Regions from separate parts of the Streptomyces sp. NPDC052036 genome, predicted to be linked through region 1. Evidence: riboswitches for the same ligand, from Rfam matches in the RefSeq annotation. Region 1 holds a riboswitch; the other holds the start of a gene.
What was found. A riboswitch is a leader RNA that binds a small molecule or an ion and turns the genes downstream of it on or off. The one in region 1 is predicted to bind cyclic di-AMP.

Region 1 (5,009 bases):
ATATGGGGTCATGCCGCGCAGGCCGCGGCCCGGTCAAGGGCGGTGGGGCGGGTTCTGCCCGCGTCGCGTCCCGTCGCCACCGCCGGCGGGCCCGAGCGGTACGCGGCGGAACAACTGGTCGTGATCCAGGCGCCGTTCTCGTGATCTATGCGCCGTTCCGCGTCGTGCAGCCGTACGCACTCCGGGAGGCCGTGCGTGCGCTGGGGCGCCGCCTGTTGGACGCGGGCGCCTGAGCGCCCGATGCGTGCACCGGCCGCGCGAGGCGCTGCCGCGCGCCGGGTGGGCCCGTGGTGTGGCACGGGGCCGAAGGACGGGGCCAGTACGGGTCCTGCGCCGGGCCGGGGTGTGCTGGGGCGGGGCGCCCTCGTGTTTTGGACGGCGCTGGGCAACTCGGGTTCCGTGTTACGGGAGTTCGGTGGACACGGGATACCGGACGTCGTCCGGTTCGCGCCGAGTCGCCGGGGCGTTCCATCCGTATTCTCTGATCATGGCCGCACCCCTCGCATATTCACTCATCGCCACTGACCTGGACGGAACGCTGTTGCGTCACGACGACACGCTCTCCGACCGGTCGAGGGCCGCGCTGGCGCGAGCGTCGGCGGCAGGCGCACAGCACCTCGTCGTGACGGGGCGTCCGGCGCCCAGGGTGCGGCCGCTGCTCGACGACCTCGGCAGCACGGGGCTCGCGGTGTGCGGGCAGGGCGCGCAGGTGTACGACGCCGGCACGAACCGGCTGCTGTTCTCCGTCACGCTGGACCGGGAGTTGGCCGAGACCGCACTCGGCAAGATCGAGGCCGAGGTGGGGCAGGTGTACGCGGCCGTGGACCAGGACGGGGTGGACGGGCTCACGCTCATCGAACCCGGCTACCGGATGCCGCACCCCACCCTGCCCGCGGTACGGGTCGAGCGGCGCGACGACCTGTGGTGCGAGCCGATCAGCAAGGTACTGCTGCGCCATCACGCGCTGTCGGACGACGAGTTGGCGACGGCGGCCCGCGCGGCGGTGGGCTCCCTGGCGACGGTCACCATGTCCGGGCCCGGCACCGTGGAGCTCCAGCCGTGCGGCGTCACCAAGGCGACGGGGCTCGCACTGGCCGCCGGCCATCTGGGGCTGGGTCCGTCGGAGACCATCGCCTTCGGCGACATGCCCAATGACATCCCGATGTTCGACTGGGCCGCGCACGGGGTGGCGATGGCCAATGCTCACCCCGAACTCAAGGCCGTGGCGGACGAGATCACCACGTCGAACGAGGACGACGGCATCGCCGTCGTCCTCGAACGACTCTTCGCCGGCCATCGGCCGCCGGCCGACAGCGCCGACCGGCGGTCCGCCGGCTGTCACCAGGCCCGCTGATCGGCTGCCGGGCCTACCGGTCGGGCGTCAGGCTCCCACCGGTAGGCGACCGACAGGCCTCCTAGTACGCGCTGTTGACGTTGTCGATCGAGCCGTACCGGTGGGCGGCGTAGTTGCACGCGGCCGTGATGTTCGCCACCGGGTCGTAGGGATCGAACGACGTGCCGGGTACGTGGTACGCGGCGAAGGTCGGGTCGATGACCTGGAGCAGGCCCTTGGAGGGGATTCCCTTACGGGCGTTGGAGTCCCAGAGGTTGATGGCCCTCGGGTTGCCGGACGACTCGCGCATCACGTTGCGGTAGATGCCGTTGTACGTGCCGGGGATACCGTGCTGGGCCATGACGTCCAGCGACTGACGGATCCAGCTGTCGAGGGTGGTGCCTCTGGTCTTCACGACGGTGGCGGAGGTGACGTTCCCCGGCTTGCCGGGCGCGGCGGAAGCGCTGGTCGCTCCCATGACCGGCAGGGCGAGAAGGGCGGCACCCGTCCCCGCGATTGCGAGGGCACGGGTGAGACGGGTGGCCTTGGAGCCACGATCCCGACGGCGTGCGGGCAGTGCGAAAGCGGACATGTCGCGTTCCTCTCCTGCGCCTGCGAGGTGAGCTGTCGGGTTCGGGCGGGGAGGTGCCCGGCTGTGTCCTCGATGCCGAGGCCACGGCTACACCCCTAGCCGTTCCGGTGTGGTGTCCGGATCGGCGGCTTACCTGGGTCCCCCGCTCCTGCCGTCATGGGTCGATGGGCTCCTGAGCGGTGGCAGGATTCGGCGTTCCGCTCGGATCGAGGGGAAGGTATGCGACAGCACATGTCGGGAACAAGCCTGCACGTCACAGTCCGTCCGAATTGACCTTGAAGTGGGGGAATAATGTCAGTGATCCAGATTGTTAAGCTGGGCTCAAGTTGCCATTAGCAAAGCCGGAGTTGATGGCGCGCCTGCGGCGACCCGCATGTCGAGCACGTGAGCTATTTCACTTCCGCTTCCGTGGTTGTCACCATCACTTCACCATATAAGCTCTTAATTCGGACAAAATGACTGCCCTCTCTGTGGTCCGACTCGGACCTGTCTGGCGGGTGGGGCCGTTGGTGCGGCCCGGACTCCGTTGCCCGTAAGGGGAGTTCTTCGGGTGTGCCGGTCGGGCGGGGTGGGTCTCCGGTCGGCGGGCGCGGCGTGCGAGGGCGGCCGGGCGTGACGGAGGCGCAGGGGCGTGAGGGAGTCGCAGGGGGGCATTCGATGGCCGAAAAGAGGCGCCCGGGGAGCGGGGTGGTGGCGTGCGGGGGAGTTGAAGGGGTGCCTGGCGCCTGTGGGCCTGAGGGGTAAATGGGGTGATTCAGGTAGTAAAACGTGCTTTTCGGTTATGTCAGCGAATGTCTGTTCGTATCAGATGGTCAAGAACATACCGTTCGCGATCCGATACCGCCCGGCCTGGAACAGTGGGCGCTCGTGGTGATCGAAACGTGACCGGATACGCTGACTTGAGTGATGGCGGCGACAGATCGACAAACTCGATGAGCGACGTCGACGTACGGCGTCATCGACCAAGTGACCGTCCTTGAGACCGACCGTGTGACCGTCAGCAGACGTCAGCAGACAGGAGACCCCACGTGACCGTCGTCGGGCCGTTCGGGCTGAGCGTGCGGGACCAGGCTCTGGAAGCCGATGTCCAGGCCGGATTGGCGGCTGTCGAGGAAGGGTTGCTCGAGGCCACCAAGAGTGAGGTGCCCTTCATCACGGACGCCGCACAGCACTTGGTGCGTGCGGGCGGGAAGCGGTTCCGGCCGCTGCTCGTGATGCTCGCGGCGCAGTTCGGTGACCCGTACGCGCCAGGGATCGTGCCCTCGGCCGTGGTCGTGGAGCTGACCCACCTCGCCACCCTCTACCACGACGATGTGATGGACGAGGCCGCGGTGCGGCGCGGGGTGGACAGCGCGAACACCCGCTGGGGCAACTCGGTTGCGGTCCTCACGGGTGACTTCCTGTTCGCGAGGGCGTCGCACATTCTGGCCGATCTCGGTCCCGAGGCGGTCCGGGTCCAGGCGGAGGCGTTCGAGCGCCTGGTCACCGGTCAGATCCTGGAGACGGCGGGTCCGCGGGACGGCCGTGACCCCGTGGAGCACTATCTTGACGTCCTCGGCGGCAAGACCGGCTCGCTGGTGGCGGTGGCGTGCCGCTTCGGGGCGATGATGTCGGGTGCCGACGAGACGGTCGTGGACGTGCTCACGCAGTACGGCGAGCGGCTGGGTGTGGCGTTCCAGCTCGCCGACGACGTCCTGGACATCGCGTCGGACTCGCACGAGTCCGGGAAGACGCCCGGCACGGACCTGCGCGAGGGCGTCCCCACCCTCCCGGTGCTGCGTCTGCGCGAGCGCGCGGAGCGCATGGGGCTGGCCGAGGACATCGCCCTGTGCGAGCTGCTGGACTCCGACCTCACGGACGACGCCCGGCACGCCGAGGCCCTCGCCCGGCTGCGCGCTCACCCGGCCCTGGAGCAGGCGCGCCGCGACATGGTCCGCTATGTGAAGGACGCCCGCTCGGGTCTGGCCCCGCTGCCGGAGTGCGGTGCGAAGGCGGCTCTGGTGGAGCTGTGCGACGCGGTGGTGCACCGGGTGGGCTGACGCCGCTCGCGCGTCACCCTCGCAGGGGCTCGCAGGGGGACCCGTATGTCCGTCCGTCTCGGAAGCCGTATGACCTGGGCCTCAGGGGTGGATCGGGTCCAGGCCGAGACCGGCTCCGTACCCGTATCCCGAACCGCCCGGGCGGCGCCCTCCCCGTAGAACCCCTACGGGTCGGGGCAGGTGCCCCCCCGCGATGTCATACCGCAGGATTACGCGGAGTTGAGCCCGCGGGCTGACGCTTCTGCCGGGCCGATTTGGTCAGATGGGGGACACCACCTCGAAGGAGTTCGGGTGACAATGGCGGCACAGGGGTGGACCAGGGCACGGACGGTAGGCCGCCGCCGACGACGGAGGTAAGGCACACATGGCACCGTACGAATCCGACGGCAGCACGCCCGCCGGCGAGGCCGAGGACGTACGCGACGGGCGGCGCACCGCCGCACGGTACGTCGTCCCGGTCGCGGTGGTGGGAGTGGCGGCCGCGACCATCGGGCTCGTTCCGGCGTTCGCCGGATCCGGCGACCCCGACCTGCCGAAGATCAGCGCCCAGCAGCTCATCGAGAAGATCGCCAAGTCGGACGTCCAGCAGATGTCCGGCACGGTGAAGATCAGCACGGACCTGGGCCTGCCCAACCTGGGCGGCCTGGAGAACAGCCTCGCCTCGGGCGCGCTCTCGCAGGGGACGGGCGGCAAGAGCGGCTCGGCCGCGGACCCGAGCGCCAAGCTGCTGGAGCTGGCCTCCGGCACGCACACCGTGCGCGTGGCCGCCGACGGCGAGGACAAGCAGAAGATCTCCCTCATGGAGAAGGCCGCCGAGTACAGCGTCATCCGCAACGGCGACCAGGTGTGGGCCTACGACAGCGGGTCCGACGAGGCGTACCACACGACCGGCGCGGGCGACCACAAGGGCACGAAGGCTGCGCCCGAGGACATGTCGGCCACGCCGAAGGACCTGGCCGAGGAGGCCCTCAAGGCCGCCGACAAGACGACGTCGGTCACGGTCGACGGCACGGCGCAGGTCGCGGGCCGGGACGCGTACAAGCTG
Region 2 (5,009 bases), on a different contig from region 1:
GGGGTGCCGTCGGGGAGCCGCGGCGCCGTCTCCACGACGTCCGGCTGCCCGCACGGGCAGCGGTGCGCGATCGCGCGCAGCCCGCGCGGGGTGCGGCCGAGCTGCTGCTGGATGGCCTCGACATCCGCGTCCGTGGGCTCGGTGGGCGGGGTGGGCGGCGGGGGCGTTTCCATGCGGTACGAAGTCTCTCTTGGTCTCTGTTGTGTCTCTGCCGGGATGTGGCGGGATCCGACGGGATGGCGGGATCCGGCGGGATTCGGCAGGTGCGGCGGGCGGGGTCCGGCGGGTCGGCGGGAGGGGTTCGGCGGGTCAGCGGTCCGACGCGTCGGCCTTGTCCACCCCGTCCCAGACGCCGGTGTACCAGGGGCGTGCGAAGGCCGTCCGGTGCACGCGTGACTGTCTGGCCGGGTCCGGGTCGACCACGATGTACCCGGTCTCGCCCGGCATCACATAGTGCAGCCGCTGCCGGATCTGCTGCTCCGCGTACGCGTCGTCCTGCCAGCGCGCCTTGAGGTCGCGCAGTTGCTCGACCCGGTCGCGGGCCTCCTGGCGCTGCCGCTCCAGGCCGGCGATCTCGGCACGCTGGGAGACGTACTGCCGTATCGGGTACGCGAGCGCCACGATCAGCGAGCACAGCACGAGGGCGAGCAGCGCGGCCCGGCCGGTGAGCCGGGAACGGCGGGCCTGCCGTCTGGTCTGGGAACGGTAGACCCGGGCCGCCGTCTGCTCGCCGAGCAGCCGCAGCCTGGTCGCGGTGGAGAACCGGTCACGGTCCTTCACGGCCATGTCTTCCGCCTCCCCTTCACACGTGCGTACGTCCCCGCACACGGTACGGGACCGCGTACGGGGACGTACGGACGACTGGCTAAGGCGTTGCCCTGCGTGCTCAGCCCTTGAAGCGCGGGAACGCGCTCCGGCCGGCGTACACCGCGGCGTCGTCGAGGATCTCCTCGATGCGCAGCAGCTGGTTGTACTTGGCGACGCGCTCCGAGCGGGCCGGGGCACCGGTCTTGATCTGGCCGCAGTTGGTGGCGACGGCCAGGTCGGCGATGGTGACGTCCTCGGTCTCACCGGAGCGGTGGGACATCATGCACTTGAAGCCGCTGCGCTGGGCCAGCTCGACGGCGTCGAGGGTCTCGGTCAGCGAACCGATCTGGTTGACCTTGACCAGCAGGGCGTTGGCGGTGCCCTCCTCGATGCCGCGGGCGAGGCGCTCGGGGTTGGTGACGAACAGGTCGTCACCGACGAGCTGGACCTTGTCGCCGAGACGGTCGGTGATGACCTTCCAGCCGGCCCAGTCGTCCTCGAACAGCGGGTCCTCGATGGAGACGAGCGGGTAGGCCGCGACGAGCTCCTCGTAGTACTCCGTCATCTCGGCGGCGGAGCGCTCCTTGCCCTCGAAGAGGTACTTGCCCTCCTTGTAGAACTCGGAGGCGGCGACGTCGAGGGCGAGGGCGATCTGCTCACCGGGGGCGTAGCCGGCTTCCTTGATGGCCTCGAGGATCAGGTCGAGGGCCTCACGGTTGGAGCCGAGGTTCGGGGCGAAGCCGCCCTCGTCGCCGAGGCCGGTGGACAGGCCCTTGCGCTTCAGCACCTTCTTGAGGGTGTGGTAGACCTCGGTACCCCAGCGCAGGGCCTCGGAGAAGGACTCCGCGCCGATCGGGGCGATCATGAACTCCTGGATGTCCACGTTGGAGTCGGCGTGCGAGCCGCCGTTGAGGATGTTCATCATCGGCACCGGCAGCAGGTGCGCGTTCGGGCCGCCCAGGTAGCGGAAGAGCGGGAGGTCGCTGGCCTCGGAGGCGGCGTGGGCCACGGCGAGGGAGACGCCGAGGATGGCGTTGGCGCCGAGGGAGCCCTTGTTGTCGGTGGCGTCCAGGTCGAACATCGCCTGATCGATCAGGCGCTGCTCGGTGGCGTCGTAGCCGACGAGCTCCGGGCCGATCTGCTCGATGACCGCGAGGACGGCCTTCTCGACACCCTTGCCCTGGTAGCGGTTGGGGTCGCCGTCGCGGAGCTCGATGGCCTCGAAGGCGCCGGTGGAGGCGCCGGACGGAACGGCGGCACGACCCGTGCTGCCGTCGTCGAGGCCGACCTCGACCTCGACCGTGGGGTTGCCTCGGGAGTCCAGGATTTCCCGGGCTACGACGACGTCGATGGACGGCACGAGCATCTCCTTCATGGATGTGACGCTGGGGGTGCGGGGCACCTTGCGACTAGAGCCTAACCGTCCCGGGGCATCGGCCAGCCGACCGACCGTCCCGCGGACAGGGTGACGGTACACATTGTTCCATCGCGGAACAAAGAGCGGGTGACGAAGGAGGGACGCCGAGGCAAAAAGCCCCGCTCCGGTGCGTTCGGGGGTGCACGCACCGGAGCGGGGGGCCCGTGGGGACGGGGCGGGTCCTCAGGCGGCGCCGACCGTGGGGGGTGCGGCCGGGGGGAAGCCGCGGGCCGGACGCCGAAGAGCTGTCACTTCAGGTGCAGCTGCTGGCCCGGGTAGATGAGGTCGGCGTTCTCGACGATGTCCTTGTTCAGCTGGAACAGCTTCTCCCAGCCGCCCTGGACGTGGTGCTTCTGGGCGATCGCGCTGAGGGTGTCGCCCTGGACCACCTTGTACTCGCCGTCGCCCTTCTTGACCTTCTTGCCGGTCGGGGTGGTGACGGTCGTCCGGGGGGCCGGGCGCTGCGCGGAACGGCCCGCCGCCTGCTGCTCGGTCGAGCGGGTGGTGGTGCTCTTCACGGAGTCGCCGGAGCCGGTGGAACCGGTGGAGGTGCCCGTGGAGGCCGCGGCACCGTTGTAGGGGGCGCTGGTCAGACCGGTGCCGCAGACCGGCCAGGCACCCTTGCCCTGGCCCGAGAGGACCTTCTCGGCGACGGCTATCTGCTGACCCTTGGAGGCCTGGTCGGCGCGCGGGGCGTAGGCGGTGCCCCCGTAGGCGGCCCAGGTCGAGTTGGTGAACTGCAGGCCGCCGTAGAAGCCGTTGCCCGTGTTGATGGACCAGTTGCCGCCGGACTCGCACTGCGCGACGGCGTCCCACTGGGAGGCGGTGGCGGCGGAGGCGCTGCCGGCCGCCATCAGCGGGCCGGCGACAGCGGCGCCGGTGACACCGGCGAGCGCGATGGCGCGGACGGCCTTGGACGGACGGCGGTGCTTGCCCTTGCCTGAACACAGCATGGTTCGATCCCCTCACCGACGCCTGCGAGGTGAGCTGTCGGGTTCGGGCCGGTTGAGTTGCCCGGCCGCGCGCCTCCCCGGCGCACGGCTCCACCCCTAGCCGCACCCGGTCAACTCCCGGGCACGGCACCTACCTTGGGTCCCCCGCTCCTGCCTACGGCGCTCGAAGCGTCGACTGTTCCCGTACGGCCGCTGGCAGGATTCGGCGTTGCGACCGTCGGGGCCCGCTATGGCGAGCGGTCACGACCGTAAGCAGGCGACGCACCGAATTTCAAAGACGATCAAGGCTTATGAGACTCATGTCTCACTCTCGCCAAACCGGACATTCAGCGCGAAGCGGGGCGTGAAGTGGCCTCGTCGAGGCGGCAGTTCGGACGGCGGTTCAGGACCCGTCGCCGGACAGCCCGGACGTCACCACAAGACTCAGACCGGGCACGATGCGGTTGGGGTCGGCGCCGATCTCCTTCTTGTTCGCGTCGTACAGCGCGTGCCAACCACCCTTGAGGTCAAGGAAGTCGGCGATGCCCGACAGAGTGTCTCCGAGGCGGACGAGGTACGAGTCGTCGACGGTCTCGCGCCCGGCGGCGGAGCCGCGCGAGGCATGACGGCCGGCCGACTCGCCGGTGCGGCCGTCCGCGTCGCCCTCGTCGGCGTTGTCGCCGCGGTGGCGGCCGGCACCGGAGGACGAAGACGCCCCGCTCTGCCCGACCTTGTCCGACTCGTCGCTCTTCGTCGTGCCCGAGAGCGTGCCGAGAAGGCCGTCCGATCCGCTCTCGCTCTCGTCGCCCCCGGTCGAGTCGTCCGTCGCCGTCGAGGACGGCGAGGAGGAGGAAGGCGAGGACGACGGGGAGTCGGAGGAAGACGGAGACGAGGAGGACGACGGCGACTCGGAGGAAGAAGAAGACGACGAAGGCGATGTCGACGGCGAGTCCGACGAGTCCGACGGCTTGGCCGAGTCCGACGCCCCCGACGAGTGGTGGGACGTGGACGACTGGGATCCGTCAGACGCGTCGGACGGCCCGAAGCCCACCCCGGTGTCCGAGAAGAAGACGGCGCCGCCGCCGGAGGAGTGGTCGCCCACCCCCGTGTCGACGTCCGCGGCGGCCGAGTCCTTGCCCAGGCCGGAGACCACGCCACAGGTACCCCAGGCGGAGACGCCCCGGTGGTCCAGGACCTTCTCGGCGACGGCTATCTGCTGGGAGCGGCTCGCCTGGTCGGGACTGGGGGCGTAGTCGAGGCCGCCGTACTTGTCCCAGTCCTCCTGCGTCAACTGGAGTCCGCCGTAGTGGCCGTTGCCGTGGTCGGCGCTCCAGGAACCACCGCTCTCGCACTCCGCGACGCGGTCCCAGGTCGTACCGCTGGCCGCGCTCGCACCGGTGGCGGCCAGGAGCGGGATCGCGATCGCTGAGCCGGTGACCCCTGCGGCGACGAGGAGTGCCGGAGCCTGGCGGGGGCGACGGTGTCGGCCGTTCCCGGAGAGCATGCGGTTGCCTTTCACACGACTGCAGGGGCCAACGCGGCGGCTGTGGCGTACCGCCGCGTTGCTGCGTGAAGGTATCCGCAGTCGATCACTTGTCACAAGTTAATGCAGCACAGATCACGTGAAGATTACGGAGTTGAGAAAATGTCACCTTTTCGTGACCGTCGGCGTGTCCGCCACCTCAGTCCGCAGCGTCGGCGGTACAGCGGTGATCTTCCTTCGGAATCGGTGTGAACTCCACCGGAAGCGTGCGCAATCCGCGCATAATGAGTCCTCCACGCCAGCGCAAATCGGCAGAATCCGCCGCGAGTCGCAGGTCCGGGAGTCGGGTGAGGAGCGTGGCGAGCGCGGT

Region 2: another riboswitch for cyclic di-AMP. It lies ahead of AB0L95_RS05975 (transglycosylase family protein); the one in region 1 lies ahead of AB0L95_RS15610 (transglycosylase SLT domain-containing protein).

The regions. Positions count from the first base shown of each region.
Region 1 covers NZ_JBFAWW010000009.1:85,850-90,858, reverse strand. Annotated here, with positions in the region: gene AB0L95_RS15615 (HAD family hydrolase) at 488-1,354, shown strand; gene AB0L95_RS15610 (transglycosylase SLT domain-containing protein) at 1,416-1,925, opposite strand; cyclic di-AMP (ydaO/yuaA leader) riboswitch at 1,930-2,130, opposite strand; gene AB0L95_RS15605 (polyprenyl synthetase family protein) at 2,954-3,964, shown strand; gene AB0L95_RS15600 (sigma-E factor regulatory protein RseB domain-containing protein) at 4,329-5,009, shown strand, end outside.
Region 2 covers NZ_JBFAWW010000002.1:431,475-436,483, reverse strand. Annotated here, with positions in the region: gene AB0L95_RS05990 (DUF501 domain-containing protein) at 1-173, opposite strand, end outside; gene AB0L95_RS05985 (septum formation initiator family protein) at 310-786, opposite strand; gene eno (phosphopyruvate hydratase) at 887-2,173, opposite strand; gene AB0L95_RS05975 (transglycosylase family protein) at 2,473-3,177, opposite strand; cyclic di-AMP (ydaO/yuaA leader) riboswitch at 3,182-3,349, opposite strand; gene AB0L95_RS05970 (transglycosylase family protein) at 3,560-4,660, opposite strand; gene AB0L95_RS05965 (cytochrome P450) at 4,839-5,009, opposite strand, start outside.